2 regions of the Desulfonauticus submarinus genome follow, and region 2 is predicted to be linked to the other one. Evidence: riboswitches for the same ligand, from Rfam matches in the RefSeq annotation. Region 2 holds a riboswitch; the other holds the start of a gene.
What was found. A riboswitch is a leader RNA that binds a small molecule or an ion and turns the genes downstream of it on or off. The one in region 2 is predicted to bind cobalamin.
Positions count from the first base shown of each region.

Region 1: linked by a shared signal. The riboswitch ahead of BLP60_RS03435 (sirohydrochlorin cobaltochelatase) and the one ahead of metE (5-methyltetrahydropteroyltriglutamate--homocysteine S-methyltransferase) in region 2 are both predicted to bind cobalamin.

Region 1 covers NZ_FNIN01000002.1:187,253-195,094, reverse strand. Annotated here, with positions in the region: gene BLP60_RS03445 (MMPL family transporter) at 1-2,528, shown strand, start outside; gene BLP60_RS03440 (hypothetical protein) at 2,525-3,991, shown strand; cobalamin riboswitch at 4,073-4,256, shown strand; gene BLP60_RS03435 (sirohydrochlorin cobaltochelatase) at 4,339-5,220, shown strand; gene cobI (precorrin-2 C(20)-methyltransferase) at 5,353-6,078, shown strand; gene cbiD (cobalt-precorrin-5B (C(1))-methyltransferase CbiD) at 6,086-7,093, shown strand; gene BLP60_RS03420 (cobalt-precorrin-7 (C(5))-methyltransferase) at 7,252-7,842, shown strand, end outside.
Region 2 covers NZ_FNIN01000001.1:11,737-19,578, reverse strand. Annotated here, with positions in the region: gene BLP60_RS00085 (phenylacetate--CoA ligase family protein) at 1-282, opposite strand, end outside; gene dnaB (replicative DNA helicase) at 351-1,766, opposite strand; gene rplI (50S ribosomal protein L9) at 1,726-2,205, opposite strand; gene rpsR (30S ribosomal protein S18) at 2,226-2,498, opposite strand; gene rpsF (30S ribosomal protein S6) at 2,488-2,811, opposite strand; gene BLP60_RS00060 (queuosine precursor transporter) at 3,174-3,815, shown strand; gene BLP60_RS00055 (SDR family oxidoreductase) at 3,829-4,542, opposite strand; cobalamin riboswitch at 4,600-4,791, shown strand; gene metE (5-methyltetrahydropteroyltriglutamate--homocysteine S-methyltransferase) at 4,975-7,248, shown strand; gene BLP60_RS00045 (ATP-binding protein) at 7,506-7,842, shown strand, end outside.

The DNA of each region.
Region 1 (7,842 bases), on a different contig from region 2:
TAAGTGTAATTTATGTGAGAGATAAAAAACTGTTTTCACCTGCAAAATTGAAGCGCTTGCAAGATTTAGCCTACGAGTTGGAAGATCTACCAGGTGTTAAGAGAGTAGACAGTATCTTTTCTGTTAATAATTTTAAAGCTTCTCCTGAGGGTTTAGAGACAGGTCCTTTAGTAGACTGGTTGCCAGAGACTAAAAAAGAGGCAGATGAAATTTTACATAATGCCTTAAATAATCCTATTGTAGTAAAGGATTTAGTTGCTGCTGATGGGAAGAGTCTTGCATTAAATTTATTATTAGAAAGTAGCAGAGAAGATAAAGATTCTCAAATAAAAATATCAGAAAATATTGATAAAATTTTAGCTAAGTATCATTCTGATTTTGATAAAATTTTTCAATTTGGCTTATCTTATACCCAACGTAAAATTAGTGAAAATATCATTACTGATCAAATAGAGTTGGTTCCTCTTTCTGTTATAATTTTATTACTTACCCTTATGTTGAATATTAGATCTCCAGGTGGAGCTGTTTTACCGATGTTAACAGCTGGCACCAGTGTTTTATGGACCGCAGGATTTATGGGATATTTTGGTATTCCTTTAAATATTCTTACAGTGATTGTTCCATCTTTGATTATTGTTATTGGATCAACGGAGGATATTCATATTATTTCAGAGTTTATGGATGAAAATAATAAGCTCAATAATAAAAATAAAGCGATTTCTGTTTTGGCTAATAAAATTGGAGTAGCTATATTACTGACTTCTATTACTACATTTTTAGGTTTTTTTTCCATAACTTTAAATAAGATAACTTTATTAAAACAGTTTGGATGGGTTTCATCTTTTGGCTTATTTGTAAACCCTTTAATTACTTGTATTTTGGCCCCAATATATCTTTATTATTTTCCTCCTAAATTGGCGAGAAGACAAAAAAAGGAGAGTGTCTTTAAAATTATAGAAAAAAAATTAATTCATTTTGTTTTAAATAATAAGAAAGCTATACTTTGGGGAGCTGTTGGTTTAAGTACTTTATTTTTTCTCTTTATTCCTAAAATAAAAGTAAATAATGATTTACTTGGTTATTTTAAATCTAATTCCGATATTGTGAAGAGGAGCAAGATACTACACAGAGATCTTTCTGGGGCACAAGTATTTTTTTTACGTATTACTTCTGGAGAAAAAGGAACTTTTAAGAAAGTTAAGTTTTTAAAACAAGTAGATGTTGTAGAAAAGATATTAAAAGATATGAAGGCTTTTGATAATGTACTGTCGTTTGTTGATTATTTAAAATTTATTAATAGAGAAATGAACAATGGGAAAAAAGAATTTTTTAAATTGCCAGATAAAGATAATCTGGTTTCTCAATATATTTTACTTTTGCATAGAGATGATATTTCGCGCTATGTTACTTCTGACTTTAGTGAAGTTAATATAGTTGTCAGGCATAATATTTCCTCGTCGTATATTTTAAATAGAGAGTTAAATATATTAAAGAAAAAGATTGAAGAGGTCTTAGATCCACATCTTCATTTTAAAATTACAGGAGAGGGTATTTTAATTAATAAAGCAGCTGATTCTATGGCAAAAGGACAAGTTCAGTCTATTTCTTTTATTTTAGTTGTGGTATTTTTGCTGATGAGTTTACTTTTTGTTAATTTTAAGGCCGGTATAATTTCGTTGGTTCCTAATATTGTACCCATAGTATGGATTTTTGGATTTATGGGCATGTTTGATATTCCTTTAAATGTGGGTACGACTATGATTGCGGCAATTTCTATTGGTATTGCGATAGACGATACAATTCATTTAATGTCGCGTTATAACAAAGAACTTAGAAATGTGCAGGATCAGGCATTAGCTATAGATTTGTGTCTACAAAGTGAGATTCGTCCAGTAATTGCTACTTCTGTTGCGCTGGCATTAGGCTTTGCTATCTTAGGTTTTTCTAATTTTTTACCAGTGGTGTATTTTGGTTTACTTTCTGCCTTAGTTATGTTTTTTGCTGTTGCCAGTGATCTTTTATTAACTCCTTCTGTATTAACTTCTACTCAGTTAATTACTCTTTGGGATCTTATTAAGCAACAAGTTTCTGGCGAAGTCTTAAGGCGTTGTCCTTTGTTCATGGGGTTGAAAAAATGGCAGGTAAAAAGACTTATTTTATTGGGAAGATTGTTAGAATTTTTGCCTAGAGAACCTATTATAAAACAAGAAGATTATGGAGATTCTATGTTTATTTTGCTTCAAGGAGAAGCAGAGGTTTGGACAAAGGGGCAAAACAAGAGGGTTTTGTTGGCTAAATTAAAGGAAGGTGATATTTTTGGAGAAATGGCCTTAGTAAATCCTGGCCCACGTTCTGCTGATGTCATTGCTAGCACAGAGGCCAAGGTGTTAGAATTAAATTTGAAATCTTTTAAGAGAATACAGTTAGTTTCTCCAAGGCTAGCTGCAAAAGTATATTTAAATTTAGCAAAAGTTTTAGGAGTTCGTTTAAAGGATATGGATCGTAGAATGGTGGAGGATAACATATGAAAAAAATTATTTTGTTTTTTTTGTGTTTTTTTATTTTGGGATTATATGTGAATAAAATATACGCAGAAGATGATTTAGATTTACTAAATAGCTTAGATACAGAACTGCAAGAAGAAAATATTAATAAAGATGAAAATTTATTGAATGAATTAGATTTAGATCAAAAAAAAGAAAAAGATAAAGAATGTATATTTAAAGTTTTAGCAAAAAATTTAAGTGGAGATTTTAGGATAAGGTTAGAGCATTTTTGGAGAAAGCCTGACAAAAGAAAAGGGATTGATAGACAGTCAGATATTGGTTCATTATTACTTAATTTTGCTTCGTATTATGTACTAAATAACTTTAGGTTTGATTTTTCTGGATGGTTAGAAGGAGGAAATCAAAAAGATACTTATGCTGGAGTTAGTGAATATTTTCAAGATAGAGATAGAAGGCGACGTTATGCTGAATTAAATGAAATTTATTTAACCTATTCTGCATCAGATTATGATTTAACTGTTGGGAAAAAAATATTTAAAAATGGGATCTCTACTCTTTATTCTCCCGTAGATAGACATTCGCCTAAAGATGGAAATGATCCTATGGATACACAAGATTATGGCTTGTGGCAATTAAAGTTAGATTATTATGTAGAGAATGATTCCATTACCTTTGCTATTCTTCCTGTTTTTCAGACTAGTAAATCTCCTAGTGAATATTCAAGATGGACTGGATCAGTAGTAGAAGATGATAAACAAGTTGATTCAGATTTTTATACGTTGGATGTAGATAAAAATAATACTAGAATAGAAAATGAATATCCTGATGTAGATTTAGAGAATATAGCATATTTTGCTAAAGTTAAAGGTACAAGGGCAGGATGGGATTTATTTTTCTCTACTTATCAAGGGTTAAATCCCTATTATGTGTTAAAAGAGGAACATAGAAATGGAAAAATTTATTATATAAAGAAAAATGTCTTTATAGGGGAATATGCAGGAGGTTTTTCAACTACTTATAAAAAGTGGGAATTTCACGGAGAAGCATTATATAATCATAGTTATAATTCTAAAGATGATAATTATGTAAGTTATGTTTTGGGGTTAACTTATACAATAGATGATTTATTACAAAGTTTAAAATTAAAAAAGATGATTATAACTATTGAATATGGGGGTGAGTTTGTTACTCAAAAACAGAGCGCCAAAGGATATATTAAAAGTTCACAAGAGATGCGTCCTGGTAGAAATGATATATTTTCTTTTGTGCGTTTAGAAATTACAGATAATTGGAATTTGGAGTATACTTCCAATTTTGAGCTTTCCAAAGGAGGAAGAATAAATAGATTGATTTCCGAGTATAAGTTTAAATCTGGTCTTAAATGGAAAGCAGGAGTGGAGTTTTTTAATGGAGGTAAACATAGTTATTATGGGAGATGGCGAAAAAACGATAGGATTTTTACAGAGTTAATTTATCCTTTTTAATGCAAGGAATGTTTATAAATTTTATTCTCTAAATAAAAGGGATTGTTTTTTTAGATTAATTCCCGTAAAATTCTATTTTCTGAAGATAATTTTTCTTCTGGTGCCGCAAGGCTTAATAGGGAATCCCGTGCAATTCGGGAGCGGTCCCGCCGCCGTGAGTTCCAATAACCTTAAACTCCAAGAGTGCCACTGTTCTTTTTTAAGAATGGGAAGGCCGAGTTTAAGGGGAACGAGCCGGAAGACCTGCCAGAAGAAGTCTTTCCTCCTAGATAACGGGGGCTTTATCTAGGAGGCGCTGTATTTTAATCTTTTTAAAAAGCCCCTAAAATTTATATGGAGGGTATTTTATGTTAAAAAAATGTTTAGTATTGGTTTTGGGGCTATGTTTATTTGTAGGCGTTAGTAGTATTTGTTTTGCTTCAAAACACAAACATTCTCCTAAACCAGGAATTTTGCTTGTTGCTTTTGGTACATCTTATCCTGATGGTAAAAGGGCTTATTCTTTTTTTGAAAAAGAGGTTAAAAAGGCATTTCCTGGTATTGAGGTAAGATGGGCCTATACTTCTTCTATTATTCGCCATAAATTAGCTAAAGAGGGGAAAAATATTCCTTCTCCTGTAAAAGCTTTGGCTCAGATGATGAGCGATGGGTTTACTCATGTAGCAGTCCAATCTCTACATACTATACCAGGAGAAGAATATGAATATCTGGAACAGGTAGTAGAAGGGTTTTCTGTAATGCCAAAGGGGTTTACTAAGATTGTTTTAGGGACACCTCTTCTTTATTCTGTTCACGATATTCCTAAGGTAGCAGATGCTTTATTAAAAAATTTACCTAGTTTAAAGAAGGGCTGGGGTATTGCCTTAATGGGGCATGGTACAGAACATAGAGCAAATAGTTATTATGCAGCTTTGCAATATGCGCTTTGGTTAAAAAACAAGAAAGTATTTTTGGGTACAGTAGAAGGCTGGCCTACGATTAGAGAGGTTAAGCAAGAGTTAAAGCAACATAAAATAAAAGATGTTTATTTGATGCCATTTATGTCAGTAGCTGGAGACCATGCTCATAATGATTTGGCAGGAGATGAGTCAGATTCTTGGAAGGGGATTTTAAGTAAGGCTGGATTCAAATGTCATCCTATCCTTAAAGGTACAGGAGAAATGAAGGAAATTGTAGAAATTTGGATTGAGCATTTAAAACACGCTTATGCTAAGTTGGGTTTAAAGTAATAATTTGTTGCTTAGAATAAAGTTAATTGTAAAGAGCAGGCTTGGTACTTGTTTGGAGTTATAAAGTTTATTTAAAGGCCTGCTCTTTCTTTAAAAATGTGGTATCTCAAATAAAGAAAGAGAGTTTTTTTAATGACTAATAGAGGACATTTTTATGCTGTTGGAGTAGGGCCAGGTAGTCCTGACTTACTTACCTTAAGAGCAGTAGATATAATTTCTAAAGCAGATGTGTTAATTTGTCCTGCTTCAGCTAAAAAAAATGAAAGTTTGGCTTTAAATATTATTAAGCCTTGGATAAAGAAACAGAAAATAGAACTTGTTAAATATCCAATGCGCAAAGATGTTGGCGGTACTTGGAATTTGTGGGAGCATGTGGCCAAGAGAGTAAAGAAAGGTTGTGAACAAGGAAAAATTATTGCCCAGATTACATTAGGAGATCCTTTATTTTATAGTACTAGTTGTTATTTATTAACTTCATTAGAAAAAATTTTTCCTAAAAGCCATATTCATGTTGTTCCTGGTATTACAGCTTTTCAAGCGACAGGAGCGAAGTTTGGTTTGCCCTTTGTTTGGCAAGAAGATAGCTTTATGGTTATGCCAGCATCTGATTTACAAAGAATAGAACAGGCTATTTCTTGGTGCGAGACTTTGGTGTTATATAAAGTAGGTAAAGTTTTAAAAGAAGTTCTGTTTTTATTAGATAAATACAACTTGTTCCCTTCTAGTTACTTAGCAGCATACGTAGAACAAGAAGGAGAATATTTAATTTCTAATCTTAAAAAAGATTTGACCCTGCCGGGTTACCTTGTCACTTTAATCATTCAAACAGGGCATAAAAGTTGGAATTATAAAAAATAATTAGATTATGCGCTTTGGACTTAGTACAGGCACTTATGCTGCAGCCTTAGCTAAGGCAGGTACGCTTGCTTTAGTGAAGAAAATTTTTGTTCCAAAGGTATGGATACTCTTGCCTGAAGGTATGTGGGTACAGATTCCTGTTAAAACTTCTAAAATTGGGAAAGGGGTTTTGGTTTCTACTGTTAAAGATGCTGGCGATGATCCTGATATAACTCATGGTTTAGAATTACAATGTAGATTGGAGCTTAGAAAAGATTCTAAGATTAGATTTAATAAAGGCAAAGGTCTTGGAATTATAACTAAACCAGGGCTTGCTTTACCTATTGGAGAGGTTGCTATAAATCCTGTGCCTAGAAATATGATTAAAAAGGCTATCAGACAAGTATTTTTAGGTGGAGTTAATTTGACTTTTATTATTCCTAAAGGAGAAGAGATAGCTGCAAAGACTTTTAATCCTAGGCTTGGTATTAAAGGGGGAATTTCTATTTTAGGAACAAGCGGTAGAGTGAGGCCTTTTTCTTTAAAAGCAATTCAAGAAACTATTCGTCTTCATTTAAATAGTCTTTTACAACAAGAAATAAAAACAATAGTATTAGTGCCTGGTCGAATAGGAGAAAAGGCAGCTCAAAAACTTGGGTTTAATAATATTGTTGAAGTTAGTAATGAGTGGCAAACAGCATTTGATTATTTGCAAAAGAAAGATTTAAAACAGATTATTATTGTTGGTCATCCTGGCAAGTTGTTAAAATTTTTACAGAATGACTTTGATACCCACAGCAAACGTTCTAAATCTGCAGTGCCTATTTTAGAGAAGTATTTATTTGAGTTATTTGAATTGAAAGTAAAGTTGAATACAGTGGAACAAGGGTTTAAAATTTTAAATAATTCTCAGAAAAGAAAGTGTGCAACTTTTTTAGCTAATTTGTTAAAAATAAAAATAAAAACTACTTTTTGTCTTCAAAGTGAAGTATGTGTTTATCTTATTGACTATAAAAGTAATGTATTAAATTTTTAAAAAAATATCCAATGTTTATAACCATGCAACAATTTTTTCTAAAAAGTTGATTGAATAAAAAGTAAAACACTTTAATTATATGCCGTATCTTGGTTTTGCAAATCAGATAGTTTTGATATTTCCAAAAATTTGGATTATATTTTGAGATTATTTTATATATGAAATTAGAGAATAAAATAGTTATTTTGGGATGTGGGCCAGGTAGCCCTGAATATGTCTTGCCTGTGGTAAGACAAAAGTTGTTTTCATTAGAGGTGATAGTAGGAAGTAAACGCTTGCTTAATTTATTTCCTGAATTTAAAGGCGAGAAATACGAAAGTGTATCTATAAAAGAAACACTTTATTTTTTAGATAAAGCAAGAATGCATAGACTTTGTGGAGTATTAATTAGTGGGAGCCCTTTATATTTTAGTTTGGCTAGTTTAATTGTAAATAAATTTGGTCAAGAGGCCTGTGAGATTATTCCTGGAATCAGTGCTGCAGATATTGGACTAGCCAAATTAGGCTTGGTTGGGAAAAGAGTACATTATTTTAGTGTACATGGTCGAAGGCCAGATTTTGGCTTTGATAGCTTAAACAACTGGGAAGTTGTAGTTATTTTTTTAGGTAAGGACTGGGATTGGTTGGAAGAGGTAAATGTATTTAGCGTTTCTAATTTTACTTGGTTTTTTTTAGAAAATTTAACCTTGCCCTCAGAAAGAATATTGAAAATAAAAGAAGATAAACTGCCTCAAATATTAAATCCTTCC
Region 2 (7,842 bases):
TGGAGACCCAGTAGTACCAGAAGAAGCATGTAATCTGACAAACTCACTCTTAGGAACGGTAAGAAATCCATAAGGGTAATGTTCTCTCAAGTCCTCTTTTGTAGTAAATGGCAAAAGCTTCACATCTTCTATACTTTTTAAATCCTCTGGCTCTATACCCTTTAATTTTTTGGCATAAAAAGGAGATTTCTTTGCCCTTGCAACAGCACTTTTTAATCTCACCAACTGTAACTTTTTTATCTCTTCCCTTGATAACTGTTCTTCTAAATGCAAGAATTTCATTAATCAAAACTCCTTTTAAGATAAAAATAACAAATCATTATACCCCAAGCCTTATAAAAAATAAAACTTTATCCCTCTGAAGGGGTAGGCTCTGCTGCCAGATTTTCAAATGCAGTAAATTTTCCAAGATATGCAAGCTCTACCTTACCAATTGGGCCATTTCGCTGTTTTCCTATAATAACTTCTGCCTTTCCTCTATTGGGATTATCTTCTTTTTTATTATACACCTCATCTCTATACAAAAATAAAATAAGATCAGCATCTTGCTCAATAGCTCCAGATTCTCTCAAATCTGAAAGCTTTGGTCTTTTATCTGTACGTTCTTCTACTTTTCTATTTAATTGAGATAAGGCAACAACAGGCACCTCCAATTCTTTAGCCAACGCTTTTAATGAACGAGATATTTCAGAAATTTCCTGTTCACGAGAATCAATTCCTCTGCTTGCCCGCATTAACTGTAAATAGTCTACAATTACCATTCCAAGACCGTGCTCTGATTTAAGTCTTCTACTCCTTGCTCTAACCTCAATAGTACTTAAAGCTGGAGTATCATCTATAAAAATAGGTGCACTAGATAATGCAGAAGCTGCATCTGTGAGACGAACAAAATCTTCATCTGAAAGAAAGCCTGTACGCATATTTCTAAGATCCACCTTTCCCCATGAACACAACATTCTCATCATAAGTTGTTCTTTAGACATTTCTAAAGAAAATATAGCAACAGGGACTCCTGCTTGTACTGCAGCTCTCATAGCTACATTTAAGGCAAAAGCTGTTTTACCCATACTAGGACGACCAGCTATAATTATTAAATCAGTAGGTTGAAAACCTGCTGTCATCTCATCCAATTGAAAATATCCAGTAGGAACACCTGTAACTAATTCTTTTCTTTCTACTCTTTTTTGAAGCTGTTCAAAAACTCTATCGCTTAGCTCTTTTGTAGAAACAAAAACAGGCTGAATAGAACTCTCAGCCAAACTAAAAATCTTTTGTTCAGATTCATCTACAATTTCATCAATATCTTTTTCTTCTTCAAATCCTTTAGAAATTAACTCTGTACCTGTTTCAATAAGACGCCGTCTTAAAGATTTTTCTTTCACAATCTGGGCATAAAACAAAGCATTGGCACTAGCAGCCACACTTTCTGGCAAACTTGCTAAATAAACTGCACCACCAATATCTTCTAATTTTCCTTTTTTCTCTAACTCCTCTGCAACAGTTACCAAGTCAATAGGTATGCTTCTACGATAAAGTTCTATAAACACAGAAAAAATAATTTGATGAGCAGGATAATAAAAATCTTCAGGGACTAATAGATCAACAAGAGAAAAAAATATATTATTGGATAAAAAAACCCCCCCCAATACTGCCTTTTCAGCTTCTAAACTATGGGGGGGGGTTTTCCCTAAAATTTGAGAGGGGGGAATATCTTTCCCCCTCTGTTTACTCTTCTGAACCCTCTTCTTGGGCTTGCTCACTTCCATGTTTTATTACTTTTACCTTTAAAGTTGCCCTAACATCAGGATGTAATTTTACTTCTAACTCATATTCTCCTAACGCCCTAATTGGTTCTTTAATAAGAATTTTTCTCTTATCTACTTCATAACCAAGTTCAGCTACCTTGTCAGCAATATTTGCCGCAGTTACTGCACCATAAAGTTTATCTCCTTCTCCAACCCTTACAGGCAAAACCACTTCTAAAGCATTTAACTTATCAGCTAATTCTTGGGCTGCAAATCTAATTGCATCCATTTTCTCTTGTAATTTTTTCTTTTCTCGCTCAAATCGCTTCAAATTTTTATCAGTGGCCAACATAGCTAGGCCTTTGGGAATCAAATAATTTCTAGCATACCCAGGCTTTACATTTACTACATCTCCCAGCCTTCCTAAATTTTCTATATCTGCACGCAATACAACTTGCATAGTTCCTCTCCTTACTTAACTTAAATACTCATTGTCTTCTTTTTAACTTCTGTACTGTGAACAGTAGTATAATACATCAATGCCATCTGTCTTGCCCTCTTAATTGCCCGAGTCAAAGCTCTCTGATGCTTAGCACAAGTGCCTGTAATTCTCCGTCCGATAATTTTTCCCCTCTCAGTCACAAATTGACTTAAAATATCTGGCCTCTTGTAATCTATTACCAAATTCTTATCTGCACAAAAACGACAAAATTTTTTACGAGGGACAAACTTTCTTACTTTGTTATTGCTCATTTTTTTCCTCCTTAGACTCAAATGAATCAGCAAGCTTTACGGTCACAAATCTAAACACTTCTTCCATAATTCTTAGATTCCGCTCTAACTCTGATACATACTTTCCTGGCAAACCAAACTCCAGACGTACATAATATCCTCTTGTTTGCTTACGAACAGGATAAGCTAGCTCTTTCATCCCCCAATCATCTACCAGAACCACTTCCCCACCATCTCGTTTAATAATATCTGAAACCTTTTCTACAACACCTTGTTTTTCTTCAGAAGAAAGTTCTGGACTTAACAACAACAACGTTTCATACCTTCTTAACATAATACCTCCTTTTGGTCTTTATGGCCCCTGATCCTAAAACCAGGAACAAGGAAACAAAAGTTCTTATATCCTTAACCCACAACTGTCAACTAAAACCAAAAACCATAATTGTCTTTAATAAACACAAAAAATCAAAAATTGATTTTTAAAAATAAAAATACTTAAACAACGTCTCCATGAGTTTATTTTTTTAACATTCTTTCTTCCCAACCATTCCTATAAACTTGAGCTCTTATTTTAATAAAATAAATTTATCTTTTCCTTATCTATCTCTAGCCTCTAATTTGACAAAAAATGTTAACCTATATATAATAATTTTTTTTAAAACCAAAAAACTCTTAATATTTTTATATCTTATTTAAATGAGGATACAGCATTTAACAGAAAAAGATATAAAAATTTTAATAACACTAATATCTTTAAATACTGCCTTACTAGTAGCAAGTAATGCAGCAGGAGCTAAAATGATTTCTGTATTTGGAAACTTAGCTGCCTCTGCAACTGTATTTTCTTACGCTTTTAGTTTTGTTTTTACAGATATTATTTCTGAAATTTATGGTAAACAAAAAGCAAGTTTTGCAGTAAAAATAGGTTTTTTAGGACTTTTAATTTCTGTAATATTTTTTACTATTTCCATTGCCGCTCCACCAGCTTCTTTTTGGAAAAATCAAAAAGCATATGAAACTACTCTCCAGTTGGGTCCAAGAATGCTTGCAGGTGGATGGACTTCTTATATGGTGAGTCAACATCTCGATGTATGGATATTTCATAAACTAAAACACTTAACCAATGGTAAACACCTATGGTTAAGAAACAATGGAAGCACTTTAATAAGCCAATTTATAGATACTTGTATCTTTATAACCATTTCTTTCTATGGAGTTTTTCCCATTATACCAGCCATTGCTGGCCAATATCTAATTAAAGTAATTATAGCTCTTTTAGATACTCCCATCGTATACTGTGCTGTTTATTATATTAAAAGATATATTCAGACTAAATAATATAAAATAAAATTTATTCTTTGTTTTTTCTATTAGAAGACACTTTTATCCAATGCAAAGATGTATTTTTTAAAATTAAATCTTTAATTTCAACTTGATATGGTAGTTCCAAAATATATTTAACAGCCAATGCAATGTCTTTAGGATCAAGGCAATCTTTTATTTTTGGTCTAAAAGGCATCTTCTCTAGTAATTTTGTATTAACAACACCAGGATATATTGAACTAATTTTAATGTTATAACGTTTACCTTCTTTATACATAACTTCAGCCAATCCTCTCAAAGCAAATTTAAAACTACAATATGCCCCTCCATACGGAAAACCTTCTAATCCAGAAATTGAGTTAATAAATACAATATGTCCTTTCTTATTTTTTTTAAAAAAAGAAAATATGCATTGACTTATAAAAAAAGGAACTTTGAAATTTGATTCATAACAATTATCCAATTCTTCAACAGTAATATTTTCTATTTTATTATAAAATCCATCTCCTATTGCATTTACAAAGGCTGTAGGCAAAAAATCGTCAAGACTTTTTTTAAATTGTTGAGAATCAAAATTTTTTATACAGAAAAAATTTATCCCAAAAGTTCCTAACTCTTGTTCTAAAGTTTGTCTTTTTTCTTCACTCCTATAAAGTAAAAGTAAGTTATATCCCTGATGTAAAAGTTCTTTAGCCACGGCCTTTCCAATATCACCAGTAGCCCCTGCAATAACAACTTTCATAACAATACTCCTAAATTCAAAAACAATTTTAAACTTGACACCTATTCCTCTCCCAATATACAAGCCCGTTTACTCTGTAAACACATAAACGCGTCCAGGAAACGGAACACGGTGAAAATCCGTGGCAGACGCGCTGCTGTAACCGACATATATAGAGTAAACATCCACTGAGATTTTATCTTGGGAAGGGTGTTTACATAGATTTATCTAGTCGGAAGCCAGAAGACGTCCTGGATTAACGCGTCTATTCTCACCCCGCGGGGATGGGTGAAGAATAGGAGAGGGCCTAAAATAAAAGGCCACTGCTATTCTATTATGCGTAAAAGCCCATTCCTGTAATAAGGAATGGGCTTTTTTATTTTTTAAAATAAAGTTGGCAGATTTAAAAATTTTACGATATACTAAAACAAAAAAATAAAAAGGAGGACCCAAATGTACACACATGTATTGGGGTTACCACGCATTGGTGCCCAAAGAGAACTTAAAAAGGCAATAGAAGCATATTGGAAAGGCAACATTTCTCTAGAACAACTTGAACAGACAGGAAAAAATATTCGACAACAAAATTTATACTTACAAAAAGAAATGAACTTTGATTTTATTACAGTAGGAGATTTTTCCTATTATGATCAAGTACTAGATATGAGTATGACTTTGGGTGCAATACCAAAAAGATTTCAAACTTCTTCTACAAAATCAGAAATGGATACTTACTTTGCCATGGCTAGAGGCACTCAAAATGCTAAAGCCATGGAAATGACTAAATGGTTTGATACTAATTATCATTACATAGTTCCTGAATTTTATAAAGGGCAACAATTCTCTCTCAACAGTAATAAAATAATTGTTGAATTAAAAGAGGCTAAAAATAGTGGTTTTGCTAATCTAAAACCTATTCTTATAGGCCCTCTTACTTATCTTTATCTTGGAAAATCTCAGGATAAAAATTTTGATAAATGGAGTTTAATAGATCCGATAATAGATATCTATATTGAATTACTTATTAAAATATCACCGTATTGTGAGTGGATTCAAATTGATGAACCAATTCTTGTCTTAAATCTTCCATCTAAGATCAAAGAATTATTTATCAAGGCCTATAAAAAAATAAAAAAACATCTTCCTTCTAACAATAAAATCTTATTAGCAACATACTTTGAAGATATCTTAGACAATAAAGATACTGTGTTATCTCTTCCTATAGATGGATTACACTTAGATTTAATTAGAGGCAAAAAACAACTCAATTACTTACATGAATTTAAAAACACTTTTTTATCCCTAGGTATCATCAATGGTAGAAATATTTGGAAAGCAAATTTAAATAAAATATTAGATGATATAAAAAATATTTTGTCTAGTAAATCCTTAGATATAGAAAGAATTATGTTATCTACATCTTGTTCTTTATTACATGTTCCTATTGATTTAGAATATGAAAAAAAATTATCTTTAGAATTAAAATCATGGATGTCTTTTGCCAAACAAAAATGTGAAGAATTAAAAATTTTAAAACAGGCTTTAGAGGGAAAGGATGTATCAAAAATTTTAGAAGAAAATCAAAAAACAATAGACTCTAGACAAAAAAGCACATTACGAACTATCACAAACATCCAAGATAAATTAAGTCAAATTAATACCAAAATGTTTCAACGACAAAGTTCCTATAAAGAAAGAAATAAAAAACAGCGCTCTATCCTTAATTTACCATTATTCCCAACCACTACTATTGGATCATTCCCTCAAACACCAGAAATTAGAAAAACCCGTCTTTTATATAAAAAAGGAGAGTTAAATGAACAAGAATATAAACAAAAAATAAAAAAATTTATAGATGAAGTAATCCAAAGACAAGAAGAACTTGGACTAGATGTTTTTGTTCATGGTGAGCCCGAACGAAATGATATGGTAGAATATTTTGGACAACAATTAAAAGGATATTGCTCCACAGAAAATGGATGGGTGCAAAGTTATGGAACTAGATGTGTTAAACCACCTATTATCTATGGAGACATAGAAAGACCCTCTCCCATGACAATAGAATGGATTACCTATGCTCAATCTAAAACCACAAAGCCTGTCAAAGGAATGCTTACAGGTCCTATTACTATGCTCTGTTGGAGTTTTGTTAGAGATGATCAACCTCGCAAAGATACTGCTTTTCAACTTGCTTTGGCCATACGAGAAGAAGTAAAAGACTTAGAAAAAGCCAATATTAAAGTTATTCAAATAGACGAACCTGCTTTAAGAGAAGGATTGCCTTTAAAACAAAACAAATGGTCAGAATATCTATCTTGGGCAATAAATGCCTTTAAGTTAGCAACCTCTGGCGTAAAAGATGAAACACAAATACATACCCATATGTGTTATAGTGATTTTGAAGATATAATAGAATGGATTGCTAAAATGGATGCAGATGTCATCAGTATAGAGGCAAGTAGAAGCAAAATGGAGCTTTTAGAAGTTTTTAAGGAATTCAATTATCCGAATGAAATAGGTCCTGGGATTTATGATATTCACAGTCCTAGAGTACCAAGCATAGAAGAAATAAAAGAACTTCTAGAACTAGCTTTAAAAGTAATACCCAAAGAAAAACTCTGGGTAAATCCAGATTGTGGATTAAAAACAAGAGAATGGCCAGAAACCCTTGCCTCTCTTAAAAATATGGTCTCTGCTGCTAAAATGCTCAGAGAAAAATATAAATAAAGCAAATAAGAGAACAAGGACATTTTATATCCCAAAAACAAAATAGTCCTTGTTCTCAATATTTCTTCTCTACTATCTTTTATTATCGAGGCCACACATTTTTTTATAATATAGTTTTTAACATATTATAATTTTTAAAAATTGTCCAAAAAACTTCAAATTTTTAAAATATCCCTAATAAATAAATTTATTGACATTAATTAAACAAAAGAAATATAATATTCTCTCTTATTTTTAAAAACAGTATAGTAATAATTATGAACTTAAGAACGATTTATCAAATTGAAGCAATACCAATAATTAGAAATTTTATTTTTTCTATTTGTGAATTCTATGGAGCAAATGAAAAAGAAAAAAATGAATTAACTTTAGCAGTTGAAGAAGCTGCTGAGCATATTATTGAAAATTTTCCCTCTGATGAAAAAGAATTATTTGAAGTTAAAGTTAAAATAAAAAAAGATAAACAACTAATTCAAGTTATTTTAAAAAATAAAGGAATACCTATTGATGAAAAAAATATTCCTCAATATACACCAGAAAATCCAGAAAACTCTATAGATGGGCTAAAATTTTTTCTTATTAAAAAACTTACAG